One region of the Pectobacterium cacticida genome, then DNA from elsewhere that is predicted to be linked to it. Evidence: predicted binding sites of a transcription regulator. Region 1 holds the regulator's gene; each other region holds the start of a gene.
What was found. The regulator Fur, encoded in region 1, represses iron uptake genes when iron is present. The targets are predictions, from matches to a motif close to ATAATAATGAGAACNACTATCAA.

Region 1 (5,552 bases):
TGATACATAGCCTTTGGTATGTACGGAGGAGGTGCGGTTCCGATGTGGATGACGCCCATTCCAGCCATGACTGAACATATGAGGGGTCTCCGTGGCCCCTTTTCCCAATCCGCTTACTCCGCACCAGATAAAGCACATTCCGTATGTACGCAATCGCGTCGATTGATCCGTGTTTCGTTTTTTCACATTTCTCACATTTCAGAGCGCACCTTCACCGCCCGCCCCTCCGTATGAACGTGATTCAGGCATCCTTAGCGATACGAGTTTCTCCTGATGTGAGTGTCTGTTATTATTAGCGGATAAGCGGGCGAAAGATTACCCAATACCATTAGGAATCAAGAGGTTATTCAATTCATGGCACTCATCGGAATATTCTTTGGCAGCGATACTGGCAACACGGAAAACATCGCCAAAACGATACAACAACAATTAGGCTCCAACGTTGCTGATGTCCATGACATCGCCAAAAGCAGTAAAGAAGATCTTGAAGGTTACGATATCCTGCTGTTAGGTATTCCAACCTGGTATTATGGCGAAGCGCAATGTGACTGGGATGATTTTTTCCCGACATTAGAAGAAATTGATTTCACTGGAAAGCTGGTCGCAATCTTTGGCTGTGGCGATCAGGAAGACTATGCAGAATACTTCTGCGATGCCATGGGCACCCTCCGCGACATTATTGAACCACGCGGTGCGACGATTGTCGGTCACTGGCCAACAGAGGGCTATTATTTTGAAGCCTCTAAGGGGCTTGCTGATGATAATCACTTCATTGGCCTGGCCATTGATGAAGACCGCCAGCCTGAACTGACTCAAGAGCGCGTGACCGCTTGGGTCGATCAAATTAGCAACGAGCTTAATTTGAAAGACTTAATTGGCTAAACCCATTGGCTCTGATAATGATCATCAGAGCCAAAACCTATTCATAGGTTAAACCTTTCATAATAATCGCTACATTTTTTCGATTTCTATCAACAAACCTGTACAATAATCCCATCAATTTTGTGTGTGCATAACCCTTTCCTCATTCATCAACAACGAATTGCGTTGTTTGCAAGTTATGTGAATAGGGACACTATTGTTAACATTCCTTTGTTTTCATTTTGTATGCACGGTTCTATAATTGAGACGTTTTTGCATTTTAAGCCGATTAATATCATAGGCTATGCAGCCTCCATTGATAAGTAAGCAACAGGACTAAACCCGCATGACTGACAATAATACCGCATTAAAGAGGGCTGGCCTGAAAGTCACTCTTCCACGATTAAAAATACTGGAAGTGCTACAGGACCCCATCTGCCATCACGTCAGTGCGGAAGATCTTTATAAGAAACTGATTGATATGGGCGAAGAGATTGGCCTTGCCACCGTCTATCGCGTACTCAACCAATTTGATGATGCCGGTATTGTTACACGCCATAATTTTGAAGGCGGTAAATCCGTTTTTGAGCTGACGCAGCAGCATCATCACGATCACCTGATTTGCCTCGATTGCGGAAAAGTCATTGAGTTTCGTGATGAGTACATTGAAGCCCGTCAACGCGCCATTGCGGAACGGCATGGCATTAAGCTGACCAACCACAGTTTGTATCTCTATGGCCATTGTAGTGAAGGTGATTGCCAAGAGGATGAAACCCTTCATGACGATAAATCGACCACCTAAAAATAAAACCGCCGCGGCGGTTTTATTTTTATCTTTAATCTATGATCCTAGCCTACCCAGGTATCACGCAGCCCGACAGTGCGGTTAAACACCAAGTGTTCTACGCTGGAGTGAACCCGATCGGCACAAAAATAACCTTCGCGCTCAAACTGATACGCTTTCTCTGCTTCGGCTTGTGCCAAACTCGCTTCTACAAAACCCTGCGTAATTTTTAACGAATCTGGATTAATCGTCGACAGAAAATCGTCCGCCGCGCCTGGGTTGGCAACACTGAATAAACGATCGTACAAACGGAACTGGGCTGGCAACGCATGCGCCGCAGAAACCCAATGAATAACCCCTTTCACTTTACGTCCATCAGCAGGATCTTTACTCAAGGTATCCGCATCATAACGACAATAGATGGTGGTAATCATGCCTTGCTCATCTTTTTCAATACGCTCAGCTTTAATGACGTAGGCATAGCGCAGACGCACTTCTTTACCCAGCACTAGTCGTTTGTACTGCTTGTTGGCTTCCTCTCGGAAATCCGCCCGATCGATATAAACTTCACGGCTGAACGCGACCGACCGCGACCCCATTTCAGGTTTATTAGGATGATTTGGCATCGTAACAAACTCTTCGTGTCCGACAGGGAGATTCTCGATGACCACTTTGACCGGGTCCAGCACCGCCATCGCACGTGGGGCGTTTTCATTCAGATCGTCGCGGACACACGATTCAAGCGCCGCCATTTCCACGATGTTATCTTGCTTTGTAACACCGATGCGGGCACAAAACTCACGAATTGAAGACGCGCTATACCCACGGCGGCGCAAACCAGAAATGGTCGGCATACGCGGATCGTCCCAACCTTCAACAATTTTTTCCGACACCAGCAGATTCAGTTTACGCTTCGACATAATCGCATATTCAAGATTGAGCCGAGAAAACTCATACTGCCGTGGATGGCAAGGGATAGTGATATTGTCCAGAACCCAATCATACAAACGGCGGTTATCCTGGAATTCCAGCGTACACAACGAGTGCGTGACCCCTTCCAGGGCATCGGAAATACAGTGAGTAAAGTCATACATCGGATAGATGCACCACTTGTTGCCCGTCTGGTGATGCTCGGCAAATTTAATCCGGTACAACACCGGGTCGCGCATCACGATAAAGGACGATGCCATATCGATCTTGGCACGCAGACAGGCGGTTCCTTCGGCAAAACCACCGTTGCGCATCTTTTCAAAGAGCGCCAGATTTTCCTGTACAGAGCGATCGCGATAAGGGCTGTTTTTACCCGGCTGCGTTAACGTGCCACGGTACTCGCGAATCTGCTCCGGCGTCAGTTCATCAACGTATGCCAGTCCCTTACCGATCAGTTCAACCGCATACGCATGCAATTGATCGAAATAATCTGAGGAATAACGGACGTCACCACTCCAGGAAAAACCCAGCCACTTAACATCACGTTTGATGGACTCAACGTATTCGATATCTTCTTTAACCGGGTTAGTGTCGTCAAAACGCAGGTTACATTTCCCGTTATAATCGCGGGCGATACCAAAATTCAGGCAAATAGACTTCGCATGCCCGATATGCAGATAGCCATTCGGCTCTGGCGGGAATCGCGTCTGAATATGGTCATGCTTACCGGATGCCAGATCTTCATCGATAATCTGGCGGATAAAGTTGGTTGGGCGGGCTTCAGCCTCACTCATTCTTCATTCCTCAATGCTAAAACGACGTATAACTAGCAATGATCCAACAAGCTACGCTGGGAAACAACCGTTAGTTTCATTTAATTATTCCCCAAAGGGAATGGGTGAGGCTCTCACCTCACCCAATGAATGCCATCAACGCCATCTGGTCGCAAAACCAGCAAGATTGCTCTACGAAACGCTGTTATATTCCGCTTTCAACGCGGTTGCTATCGCTTCAGCCTGTGTGCCCACAACAATCTGTATGCTTTGCTTATTCAAACGGATAACCCCAGCCGCGCCGAGACGCCTAGCCTGCTCATCATCAACCAGAGACGCATCGGCCACATTTAGACGTAGACGTGTAATACACGCATCGATAGCTATCAGATTGGATTTTCCACCCAATGCCTGCAAATATCCTCGCGCTAACGCCGTGGTATCGCCTGATTTCTCACTCGCAGGCGCGGTATTCTTATCATATCCATCCGCTTCGCTACCGCTCACAGCCAGCTCACGTCCCGGCGTTAACAGATTGAAGCGCATGATGGTAAAGCGAAACACCACATAGTAAATAACGAAGAATACCAGCCCCTGAAGTATTAGCATGTACCACTCGGTAGCCAACGGATTACGCGAAGACAGCACCATATCCACTAAACCCGCACTAAAGCCAAAACCGGCAATCCAGTGCATACTAGCCGCGACGAAGACGGAAAAACCGGTCAGCAACGCATGCAGGAAATACAGCACCGGTGCCACGAACATGAATGAAAATTCCAGTGGTTCGGTGATCCCAGTGAAAAAAGACGCAAATCCCGCCGCCAGCATAATTCCGGCTACTTTGCTTTTGTTCTCAGGACGGGCACAGTGATAGATCGCCAGCGCCGCTCCCGGCAGACCGAACATCATAATCGGGAAGAAGCCAGCCTGATAACGCCCGGTGATCCCCACCACAGCTTTCCCTGAATCAATAGATTGCTGGCCAGCCAGGAAGTTAGGAATATCGTTGATACCCGCAACGTCAAACCAGAACACGGAGTTCAGTGCGTGATGCAGCCCAACAGGAATCAGCAAGCGGTTAAAGAAGGCATAAACCCCAGCACCTACCGATCCCAGTTGTTGGATATGTTCGCCAAACGACACCAGCGCATTGTAAATCACCGGCCAGACGTACATTAAAATGAACGCCACCAGGATCATCAGGAAAGAAACCAGAATAGGAACTAAGCGACGTCCGCTGAAGAATGACAGCGCCTTAGGCAATTCAACCTGACTAAAGCGGTTATACAGTTCAGCGGACATCACACCGACCAGGATCCCGATGAACTGGTTTTCAATCTTACCAAATGCCGCAGGCACTTGCTCAACGGGGATCCGTTGGATCATGGCGATAACGGCCGGTGAACACAGCGTAGTCAGCACCAGATAGCCGACAAAACCGGTCAATGCCGCCGCCCCATCTTTATCTTTCGACATGCCGTAAGCGACACCGACCGCGAACAGCACCGCCATGTGCCCGATAATCGCCTCGCCCGACTTAATGAGAAGTGCCGCCAACGCATTCTCGCTTCCCCAGCCAACCGGATCGATCCAATAACCTATCCCCATCAGGATAGCGGCAGCAGGCAGCGTCGCGACGGGCACCATCAGTGCCCGGCCGACTTTTTGTAAATAATTTAGAATACTCACCTTTCCCTCTCTATATCATTATGAGATGAATGAAATATTGCGATGCAAACTAACCTGCCAATCCACTCCGCTGCTGAAAAAATGTTACAAAAGATCGTGATGACGGTGATTGAAAAGGAGTGTAAACAAAATAATTCGCTCCGCAAATTAAACTCGATAATTATGTGATAAAAACCACTAAAAAAAGGCATATTTAAAGTTTATACCTAATTAAATTCCGATCTTATTTCAAGAATAAAAAAAACAGAGTAAAGTAATTTTACGACGCGGGCACGCTCACTGCCGCAGCGCATACCATCGCGTATTCACATCCACTAGACTTCAGGAGAACCATGATGAGACTCATTCCATTAACTACCGCCGCCGACGTGGGGAAATGGGCCGCCCGTCATATCGTCGAGAGAATTACGTCTTTCAAGCCTACGGCCGACCGCCCTTTCGTCCTGGGGTTGCCGACAGGAAGTTCACCGCTGGAAGCCTATAAATCTCTGGTCGCCATGCATCAGGCTGGT
Region 2 (5,552 bases), 500 kb from region 1:
TATCGATCACCGCGGCGTATTCCGCATCGGCATCCGCTTCCAGCAGTTGTGGATCGGCCAGCCATTTTTCCATCCCCTGAATACGGCGTTCCAAGGTACGGCGATCGCCGTAACCTTCGGAGATCATCCACTTCAGCAGCACGATGTTGGAGTTCAAATATTCGATAATCGGCGCTTTATCCAGCTTGATGGTACACCCCGCCGCCGAACGTTCCGCCGAGGCATCCGTCAGTTCAAACGCTTGTTCAACTTTCAGATCCGGCAGGCCTTCGATCTCCAGAATACGACCGGAGAAGATGTTCTTTTTGCCTTTCTTCTCAACGGTCAGCAGACCTTGCTTAATTGCATACAACGGAATGGCGTGAACCAGATCGCGTAGCGTAATGCCCGGCTGCATTTTGCCTTTGAAGCGCACCAGAACGGATTCCGGCATATCCAGCGGCATTACGCCTGTCGCGGCAGCAAACGCCACCAGCCCAGAGCCTGCCGGGAAGGAGATGCCAATCGGGAAACGCGTATGAGAATCGCCGCCGGTTCCTACGGTATCCGGCAGCAGCATACGGTTAAGCCAAGAATGAATCACGCCGTCGCCCGGTCGCAGCGAAACACCGCCGCGATTCATGATGAAATCAGGCAGCGTATGGTGCGTGGTCACATCGACAGGTTTTGGATAAGCGGCGGTATGACAGAATGACTGCATCACCAGATCGGCGGAGAACCCCAGACAGGCCAAGTCTTTCAGCTCATCGCGGGTCATAGGCCCGGTGGTGTCCTGTGAGCCGACAGAGGTCATCTTCGGTTCACAATATTCGTTCGGACGGATCCCGGCAACGCCACAGGCACGTCCCACCATTTTCTGCGCCAGAGAGAAGCCTTTATTACTGGCCTCAACCGCCTTGGAAATACGGAAGACGTCGCTATGCGGCAAGCCAAGCGACTCACGCGCTTTTGACGTTAGCCCACGACCGATGATCAGGGGAATACGGCCCCCCGCGCGAACTTCATCTAGCAAGACATCGGTCTTCAGCGCGAATGTCGCCAACACCTCATCGGTGTCATGACGACGCACTTCGCCTTTATAGGGGTAGATATCAATCACATCGCCCATATTTAGCGCACTAACATCCACTTCGATCGGCAGCGCACCCGCGTCTTCCATGGTATTAAAGAAAATAGGGGCGATTTTACCACCCAGCACCACACCGCCACCGCGTTTGTTCGGCACATGGGGGATATCATCGCCCATGAACCACAGCACCGAGTTGGTCGCCGATTTACGCGATGACCCCGTCCCTACGACGTCGCCAACGTAAGCCAGCGGGAAGCCTTTCTGGTTCAGTGCTTCAATCTGTTTGATCGGCCCGACAACGCCCGGCTGATCGGGCTCAATACCTTCGCGGGCATTTTTCAGCATTGCCAGTGCGTGCAGCGGAATATCCGGGCGCGACCAGGCATCAGGAGCCGGAGATAGGTCATCCGTGTTCGTTTCACCGGTGACTTTAAACACGGTTACGGTAATTTTTTCCGCCAGTTGCGGGCGGGACAGGAACCACTCGGCGTCGGCCCAGGATTGAATCACTTGTTTGGCATACGCATTGCCCGCTTTCGCTTTTTCTTCTACATCATAGAAGTTGTCAAACATCAGCAACGTATGAGACAACGCCTCGGCGGCAATAGGCGCCAGCGTGTCGTTATCAAGCGCATCAATCAGTGGATGGATGTTATAGCCCCCCTGCATGGTGCCCAGTAGCTCGATCGCTTTTTCCGGGGTGACCAGCGGGGAAGTGGCTTCACCTTTGGCAACGGCAGCCAAGAAACCGGCTTTTACATATGCGGCTTCATCAACGCCGGGGGGGACGCGGTTAATCAACAGATCTAGCAACACTTCTTCTTCGCCCGCCGGAGGATGCTTGAGTAATTCAACCAGCGCGGCCATCTGCGTGGCATCTAACGGTTTAGGAACAATCCCCAGTGCAGCCCGGTCGGCCACGTGCTTACGATATTCTTCTAGCACGACGTTCTCCTCGCTCTCATTGTCTTCATTTTGCCCGGCGCTCTGGTTCCCGCTTATGATGTCCATGCCTGGGTGTCAGCGTGTGGATGTAAGGTAGTAGAGTGCCCGGTCCAGCCTCGCCAGCATATCAGGATTTGAATTGATTGTTAATTCGTTCACATAATAGCAACATTATTATTTAACAACATCACATGCCCAAATTTGCCATCACTGAAAAATACCGGCGCTTGCAGGATAACATGTCCCCGCTGGCGCACACTATCTATGCCTGGATATTGGGTTTACGCGCCAGGCAGCGTTGACCATGTTGTTAGCGTATGAAGACGCGTTGGACGCATGTATGTCCTACTATTGCCTCATCAATCTGGGCGAGATATCGCTACCTTAAAACGCCTGTTTTCCCCGTTCGCACTAAAAAAAACGCCACGGTGAGCTTACACCGTGGCGTTATCACCAGCATAAACGGTATCGTTAGAACGAGGTATTTACGCTAATAAAGAAAGTCCGCCCCGGTTCGTTGTAGGTCGCGGCACCCGCGCCCGCGCCATTGTTATTAAGGCTCTGCGCATTACCGGCACGGAATTGACGTTTATCGAACAGATTCTCCACACCAGCCGTAACGCTAGCGTACTTGTTAACGTCATAAGTCGTACTCAAGCCGAAAATAGCATAGGGGCTAACCTCATGTCGGTCGTAACCGCTGGTGGGCTCTCCTTTATAGTTCAGTTTTTTCGGCTGTTGCCGTCCATACCACGTCACGTCTGTCAGGAAGGAGAGATTGTCAGTTGCTTGCCAACTGACAGAGGAATTCAGTGTGAATTCCGGCGTGATCGACAGACGATCGCCTGTGGTTTTATTTTCCGAACGCAACATCCAGGTGAGATTGTTATTCCAACTAATCGTCTCTGTCACTGGGATGTTTACCGTACCTTCCAACCCTTCCACCAGCGCTTTAGGAATATTTTCCCACTGATAAATATTAGAATTGGTATAGTTTCCTGTTCCGCCAACCGCATTCCCTCTCAAGGTCATACCCGACTCAATTTTGTTGCGGTAATCGTTACGGAAATAGGTGATGCCAGCCTGATAACCGTCACGGTTAAATTCAATACCGACTTCCTTATTAATGCTGGTTTCCGCATTCAGGTCATGGGTTCCCATCAGATAGCACGAACCGCCGCCATAACAGCCGTTACCGCGGCTATATAGCAGATAGTTTGGATTCAACTGATAGAGGTTTGGCGCTTTATAAGCACGGGCAATCCCCATTTTCAACGTGAAATCGTCGCCCAGTTGTTGCGACAGGTTCAGTGACGGGCTCCAGTTATTACCAACGATGCTGTGATGATCAAAACGTAATGCGGGTGTCAGCATCGTACTGTTAGTCACTTCGATATTGTCTTCGATAAAAATAGACGCAATGCGTGCTGACATTTTATCGCCACGATTCACATCTGCGATTGAACCGATGCTGCCACCTTCCGAGGTTCCCTGCGTATTAGACGCCGGATCGCGCATCTTCTGTTCAACCCATTCGGCACCAATAGTCGCAGTCTGATTAAACAGTGCTTCAAACGGAAGATTCACCTCACTATGCGCGGTATAGGCATTGAGCGTAATCGTTTTGTAGTCATTTCCTACGGGTCTGCCAGCCGGCCCCCCCGATAACTGCTCGAAAATACGCGTATTATGTGTATTTTCATACTGAACATAGGAAAGCGTATTAATGCCGCTGTCCCAATAACCGCGATGGGTAACGGAAAAATTTTGTCGATACATGCGGTTCGTTTCCTGACCGTAGTTCGCCAGCGTATCTTCCTTGCCATTATTGTTCTCAGTGTCTCCTGCATAAATATTGCCCTGACGACTGAAACCCGCTTCAAAGTCCAGCGTCTGCTGCGGCATAAATTCCCAACGCAATAGACCGTTGATATCTTTATTACGCACACCTTCTCGCCCTGCCGGGACAGTGACCACCGCAGGATTCAGTTGATGACCGTCGTTGATATCCCAAGCATCGGCCTGCGTTTTATTAACATTACCGAACAAGCGGAAACTTAGGTTATCCGTTAACCCTCCCATCAGGTTGAAATCTGTGCGCTTAGTCGCCCCCTCAGCACGGTGCTCAGGCGCATTCATATAACTATTCCACGCGCCGTGCCACTCCTGCGTCGGCTGTTTGGTGATGATATTGACCACGCCGCCCGCGGCACCATTCCCATAACGTGCCGCCGCAGGGCCACGCAGCACTTCAATACGTTCGACCATATCGGCGGGCACCCAGTTAGTGTCGCCACGGGTATCGCGCTCGCCGCGCCAGCCATAGCGTACAGCATTGCGGCTGGAAACCGGCTTGCCATCCACCAGAATCAGCGTATTTTCCGGCCCCATACCGCGGATATCGATCTGTCGATTATTACCGCGAGAACCGCTGGTTGAGTTACCGGATAAGTTGACGCCGGGCATGGTGCGAATCAGCGCCGACAGGTCGTTAGCGGGCGGGCGTTTGCTGATATCTTCCGCAGTGATTACCGACACGCCCGGTGCCTGACGAGTTTGCTCTGCGGCTGTCACGACCATCGTATCGCCCGCCGCACTGCTGGCGGCCTGATTTTGCGCCTGAGAGGCAGGTTCTGCTGAAGGAATGGTCGAGGTCTGCGCCGCACTCAGGAACGACGTCATTCCGCAGCCAACGCCAATAAGCGTCGCCAGATAATGGCGCGATTGTGGTAGTTTCATCAAAATCATCCTGCCCTGTAGTATGTGAATGCGAGTATGTGAATGCGTCGCCTGTTTCTCCGTATTGCCGAAAACCGGTAATGCTTTTATCTTGCGATCTGGCGACGCCAACGAAAAATGCTATTGAGAAGTATTTGCATTACCATTCTGGCGCGGTCATTGTTACATTGGTCATTCAGGACGGGGTTTGCTCTAGCAGCAAAATGTTTTGCCAAAGCATCAAAATGGAAGGCGCAGGTCGCGGAGTTCAATCAGGTAGGTCATCACGTGCGCAACTTCACTCGGTCATCAAAGCCGATCTACAAAGATCATATTGTTCAGCAATCAAGTTTGGTCGCGAATAATTACCGGTTTATCGGCCCTCGGCTGATCGATAATGTACCCGTGCTATTCGGGTCGTTCAGCGTCGTGCAACTCAATCCCTATCTGATCCTGCATACAGCGGATGTGGTGAATCGCCATAATATGAAGAGCCAAAACATGCTGGATGACGGGATCAAACTTGCGATTGTGGTAAGCGGTAATGCACATATCTCTTTTGGTCATCGGGAATTGCATTTAGGTGAGGGCCAGCCAGCCTCGCTGATTGCACTGACGGAACCGACAATGTTTACCCGTATCGGCAAGCGAGATGAATATGAACGAACCATAACGCTAACGTTCGATCGAGAATGGCTGTACGGCAATATGCTGGATACGGTTAGCGACTGGCAGGCTATCTACGATTTCACACAAACGCACCTGGCAACACACCTCTGGAAGCCGTCCCAGCAGGCGCGGGCGATAGCGTTACAAACGT
Region 3 (5,552 bases), 2.1 Mb from region 1:
GGGAAAAAGTAAGCATTTTACGCTTTATGATTTAAATACCATTTTTTTAACAGAAATAACCCTGCGGTGAACGGATAAAACCGACAACGCAAAACCTATCTCAGTAGGCGTAATTGTCGCGGTCAGTTTGGTCACGGACAGCGCGCAGAAACCGGAGCGTACACGAAGTACGTGAGGATTTCGAGCACTGCCCAGGGCCGAAATGGCAAGTAAAATAGCGCTAATGGGATAGGTTCTAAACCTCTTCAAGTGGCGACACACGTCGATGACATCAGTAGATGGACTAATGGCCCCCGTCATTGATTAGAAGAAGGTCTGAGAAGCGAATACCAAAGGTAGACGATAGGAGAAGATCGCCTAACTACATGATTATTATAATCTAGCTTTACCGCTTATACCGCTCTTTTCGTCTATTAACAGTTTGTCGGCTATGCTATAACAATGCCATACCGCATCACTTTTATAACAACATCATGAGGTAGATAACATGAACCATTTCATTTTCTCTTCACCTAGAAAATATGTTCAGGGTAGCGGCGTATTGGATGAACTGGGCGAACAACTTAAGCCCCTAGGCGCCAAAGCATTTTTGATGGCAGACAACATCGTATGGGATATTATCGGCCAACGTGTCTATGACTCACTCAAACAGGCAGGCATTGATCATCATTATGAGCGCTTTAACGGAGAGGCATCGAGTAATGAAATAACCCGTCTTGCCGGGTTGGCTCGTGATGCAGGCGCGGATATCGTCGTTGGGCTAGGAGGGGGGAAAACATTGGATACAGCAAAAGCTGTGGCCGATGAGTTAAAACAGAATGTCGCTATCGTCCCCACAGTTGCATCGACAGATGCTCCGTGTAGCGCGCTCTCCGTCATCTATACCGATGACGGTGTGTTTGATTCCTACCGTTTTTATGACAAAAACCCCGATCTGGTTCTGGTCGATACTGCAATATGCGCTCAGGCTCCCGCTCGCCTATTTGCTTCAGGCATTGCCGATGGACTGGCTACCTATGTTGAAGCTCAGGCCGTGCTGCGCTCTCATTCTCTCTCGATGTTGGGCGGTAAGCCAACCCTGGCAGGTATGGCGATTGCAGAAACGTGCGAGAAAACACTGCTGACCTATGGCTATAGCGCCTATAAAGCCGTGGAAAAAGGCGCCGTCACGCCAGCAGTCGAATCCGTTGTTGAAGCGAACACTCTGCTTTCAGGCTTAGGGTTTGAAAATGGCGGATTAGCAGGTGCCCATGCTATCCACAATGGTTTTACCGCCATTAAGGGTGATATCCATCATCTTACGCATGGAGAAAAAGTGGCCTATGGCACGTTAACACATATGGTATTGGAACAGCGTCCCGATGAAGAAATCGCACGCTATATCCGTTTTTACCGAGCTATCAACATGCCGACCCGGCTAAAAGACCTGCACCTTGAAAACGAATCGTTTGAAAATCTGGTCAAAGTCGGTGCTTTGGCGTGCAGCGACGCCGATACACTGAAGAATCTGGACAACAGATTAACCGCGGAAGACGTCGCACACGCGATTGTCGCCGTCGATGCATTCAGCAAAACGATCGACTAACCATTGCCATAGAAGCCCGACGCTACCATCTTTATCGCGTCGGGCTTAGGTCTATAGACGAACGATTCTTTCCAACCATCGGCTAAAACATCCTTTCCATATCATCAACCACCCCATTAATATCAACGCTGAATTGATATTCAACGGTCAAACTAATCTACGTGGATTCACCACGCTTTTATCATGATAGGACTTTGCTGCTCTGCCGCGAGCCACTATCTCATCATCGGAGAATAGAACACATGCCATATGTCAACATCAGGATCACTAATGAGGGCGCTACCGCTGAACAAAAACGTCAGTTGATTGAAGGCGTCACCCAGCTTCTCGTCGATGTGCTAAACAAGAACCCGAAAACGACCGTAGTCGTTATTGATGAAGTTGAAACTGACAACTGGGGAATTGGCGGCGTGCCAGTAACAACCTTAAGAAAAGCCGCGCAATAGGGAATTGCGCGATAGGTTTCCGAGTGGCCGAATACATGCCTACGGCATCAGGCATGTATTCCAAGTAGCGTATCAATTAGCAGGTACATATTCAGGGAAACGACCAGTATGACAATTAATTTCCCGCAACGCTGCACCCAGCGGCCGTTGACCATTCCGCCCATCAGCTCACGATTCCCCGTGAAAGAAAGTAACGGAATCAGAGCCAACGCAATCCCAAAACTCAAGACTACCTGACTCAATATCAGCACTCTCGTCGGATCCATTCCGGACATAATAACAATAAACGACGGTAGCATCGTCACGGTACGACGTACCCAGAGCGGAATATGAAAATGCACAAACCCTTGCATCACCACCTGACCCGCAAGTGTACCAACCACGGTGGAAGACAGACCTGCCACCACCAAACTCAATCCAAAAACGACCGCGGCGGTTTTACCTAAAAGTGGCTCTAACGTGAGGTACGCTTTATCCAGATCGGCGATATCCTGATTACCACTGAAATGAAACGCCGCTGCCGCCGTTGCCATCATGGCTAGATTAACAAATCCGGCGATAGTCATCGCAATCGCAACATCGGCCTTCGTTGCAGAATAACGTTCTGCACGGCTGTGGCCGCCTTCATGCTGAGTAAGAGAAGAGTGGAGGTAAATCACATGCGGCATAATCGTCGCACCTAACACGCCAGCAGCCAATAGCACGGCATCGGAGGAGGGTAAGGCTGGAATTGCCATGCCTTTGGCCAGCGCGGCTAACTCAGGCTGTGAAAACACCAATTCGACAATATATGCCGCCGCCACAAACAATAACAAGCCGCCGATGACTCTCTCCAGGGGCTTCTGGCCGCGCTGTTGCAACATTAAAATCAGAAAGGTTGCAATGGCGGTAAGGATCGCACCTTCCAGTAAGGTCACCCCCAAAAGCAACTTAAAACCAATCGCCGCACCGATGAATTCCGCCAAATCGGTCGCCATCGCGATAATCTCAGCCTGAATCCAATATGCCCAAACAGCTGGTCGCGGGAAGCGATCGCGGATATGTTCCGCCAGGTTTTTTCCCGTTGCGATCCCCAGCTTAGCGGACAATAATTGGATTAGCATCGCCATCAGGTTCGCCCAAACAACGACCCACAGCAAGGTATACCCATAGGTGGCACCAGATTGAATATTAGTGGCGAAATTGCCTGGATCGATATAACCAATCGCCGCGATAAACGCTGGCCCCATCAAAGACAACTTTATCTTCCTTGATGTACGGCTTGTTGATTCAATAGCACGGCTACCCGGCATAGCATGACCCTTCTAATACTGTCGTTATATTACGCTAAGGGTTACTCTCACAAAAATGAGAATGCTTATCAAGCGCATTTATAACGACAACATCGATTTTTGCAATAGTTAAAGATGATGAGTTATTAAGCATCTGTGCGACATCTGTTTAATCAATCGAATTTTAACAAAATAAAAACAAAAACCCCATGCAGGAAGCACAGGGTTTAGCATAAAGACGCGTAAGAGAGAATATCAGTCTTGTGCTTTCGATACGGCAACCATCGCCGGACGTAGCAAGCGACCATTTAATGTATAACCTTTTTGCATGACCATCATAACGTGGTTTGGCTCATGCTCAGCCGAAGGTAACATCGTCATTGCCTGATGTACTTCCGGATTAAACGGCACATTAACGTCGCTGACGACTTCAATCCCAAATTTGCGTACTGCATCTAATAATGATTTCAACGTCAGCTCAACGCCTTCGATCATCGCCGCCAGCGATTCGTCGGTTTTATCCGCCGTTTCCAGCGCACGTTCCAGGTTATCGATAACTGGCAGCATTTCACTGGCAAATTTCTCCACCGCAAACTTATGCGCTTTTTCAACATCCATTTCCGCACGACGGCGAATGTTATCCGCCTCGGCCCGGAGGCGAAGAATATTATCACGTTCGCGTTGCTGCAATTCGTTCAGTTGCGCTTCCAGTTCGGCAATGCGCGCATCTCGCGGATCGGTAACCTCTGGCGTCTCTGGTGTCTCAGGCGTGGCTTCTGCTTGCTGACCTTCAACGGCATCTTTTTGATCCGGCACTTGCTCGTCAGGTGTTTTCTGTTCTTTACTACTCATGAAATTCTCCGCGGTTTAGCATTAATCTCGCTAGTTGCTTATTATGGGGATCAAAATCGGGGATTCAAGGGAACTTGCCACATATTGGTTTAGCAACTTCCGATATATCTCGCTGAGGATAAAAACAACAATGAACAAACCGTTTACTTGTATTGGTATTGTCGGTCATCCACGTCATCCGACAGCATTGGCAACGCATGAGATGCTCTATCGCTGGCTGATGGATAAAGGGTACTCGGTTGTGATCGAACAACAAATCGCCCGCGAATTGAATCTGCAAGATGCATTGACCGGTAGCCTTGCCGATATTGGCCAACAAGCAGATCTGGCGGTTGTCGTCGGCGGTGATGGCAATATGTTAGGCGCGGCGCGCGTGCTGTCACGCTACGATATCAAAGTGATCGGAGTGAATCGTGGTAATCTAGGCTTTCTCACCGATCTCGATCCCGATCAGGCGCAGCAGCAACTTTCCGACGTTCTTGCTGGCCATTATTTGTGTGAACAACGCTTCATGCTGGAAGCGCACGTTTGCCGCGTGAATCAGCCTGACAGCATCAGTACCGCGATTAATGAGGTCGTGCTCCACCCTGGGAAGGTGGCGCACATGATTGAATTTGAAGTTTATATTGATGACAAATTCGCTTTCTCACAACGTTCCGATGGCCTGATTATCGCCACCCCTACGGGCTCAACCGCCTATTCGCTTTCCGCTGGCGGCCCAATACTGACACCTTCTCTGGAAGCCATTGCTCTGGTGCCTATGTTCCCGCATACGCTGTCTGCTCGTCCGCTGGTCATCAGCAGCAGCAGCGCGATTCGACTGAAGTTTTCCTGCATAACGAACGATTTAGAAATTAGTTGCGACAGTCAGATTGCACTACCGGTACAGGAGGGTGAAGAAGTCCTCATTCGCCGTAGCAAGCACCACCTGAGCCTAATACACCCAAAAAATTATAGTTATTTCAACACATTAAGTTCAAAGCTTGGTTGGTCAAAAAAATTATTCTAAAATCTACCTCCAGCACTTTACTGTATATAAAACCAGTTTATACTGTATGTAAACACACCTTGTTTTTACATACAGGAAACTACCATGCTGGCGCAACTCACTATTAGTAACTTCGCCATCGTGCGCGAATTAGAAATTGATTTTCAATCAGGAATGAGTGTCATCACTGGTGAAACCGGTGCGGGGAAATCGATTGCAATAGATGCACTTGGCTTATGCCTGGGAAATCGTTCTGATGCCAGCATGGTTAGGCCGGGAGTTGCCCGAGCCGATATTTGTGCCCGCTTTATACTGTCGGATACCCCTATGGCCCTTCAGTGGCTGGAAAAAAACCAGTTGGATGATAGCAACGAGTGTCTGTTGCGCCGCGTCATTGGTGCCGATGGTCG

Region 2: RFN81_RS14795 (TonB-dependent siderophore receptor) is a predicted target of Fur. The motif match lies at 4,871-4,893, and genes of this name have one in related genera.
Region 3: RFN81_RS03110 (Nramp family divalent metal transporter) is a predicted target of Fur. The motif match lies at 3,373-3,395, and genes of this name have one in related genera.

Annotation. Positions count from the first base shown of each region.
Region 1 covers NZ_CP133656.1:2,713,193-2,718,744, forward strand. The annotation lists gene RFN81_RS12530 (D-amino-acid transaminase) at 1-3, shown strand, start outside; gene fldA (flavodoxin FldA) at 355-882, shown strand; gene fur (ferric iron uptake transcriptional regulator) at 1,208-1,663, shown strand; gene glnS (glutamine--tRNA ligase) at 1,711-3,369, opposite strand; gene nagE (N-acetylglucosamine-specific PTS transporter subunit IIBC) at 3,541-5,040, opposite strand; gene nagB (glucosamine-6-phosphate deaminase) at 5,376-5,552, shown strand, end outside.
Region 2 covers NZ_CP133656.1:3,210,729-3,216,280, forward strand. The annotation lists gene acnB (bifunctional aconitate hydratase 2/2-methylisocitrate dehydratase) at 1-2,014, opposite strand, end outside; gene RFN81_RS14795 (TonB-dependent siderophore receptor) at 2,486-4,753, opposite strand; gene RFN81_RS14800 (helix-turn-helix transcriptional regulator) at 5,021-5,552, shown strand, end outside.
Region 3 covers NZ_CP133656.1:660,025-665,576, reverse strand. The annotation lists gene RFN81_RS03120 (glycerol dehydrogenase) at 488-1,585, shown strand; gene RFN81_RS03115 (2-hydroxymuconate tautomerase family protein) at 1,783-2,031, shown strand; gene RFN81_RS03110 (Nramp family divalent metal transporter) at 2,079-3,323, opposite strand; gene grpE (nucleotide exchange factor GrpE) at 3,558-4,154, opposite strand; gene nadK (NAD(+) kinase) at 4,285-5,163, shown strand; gene recN (DNA repair protein RecN) at 5,248-5,552, shown strand, end outside.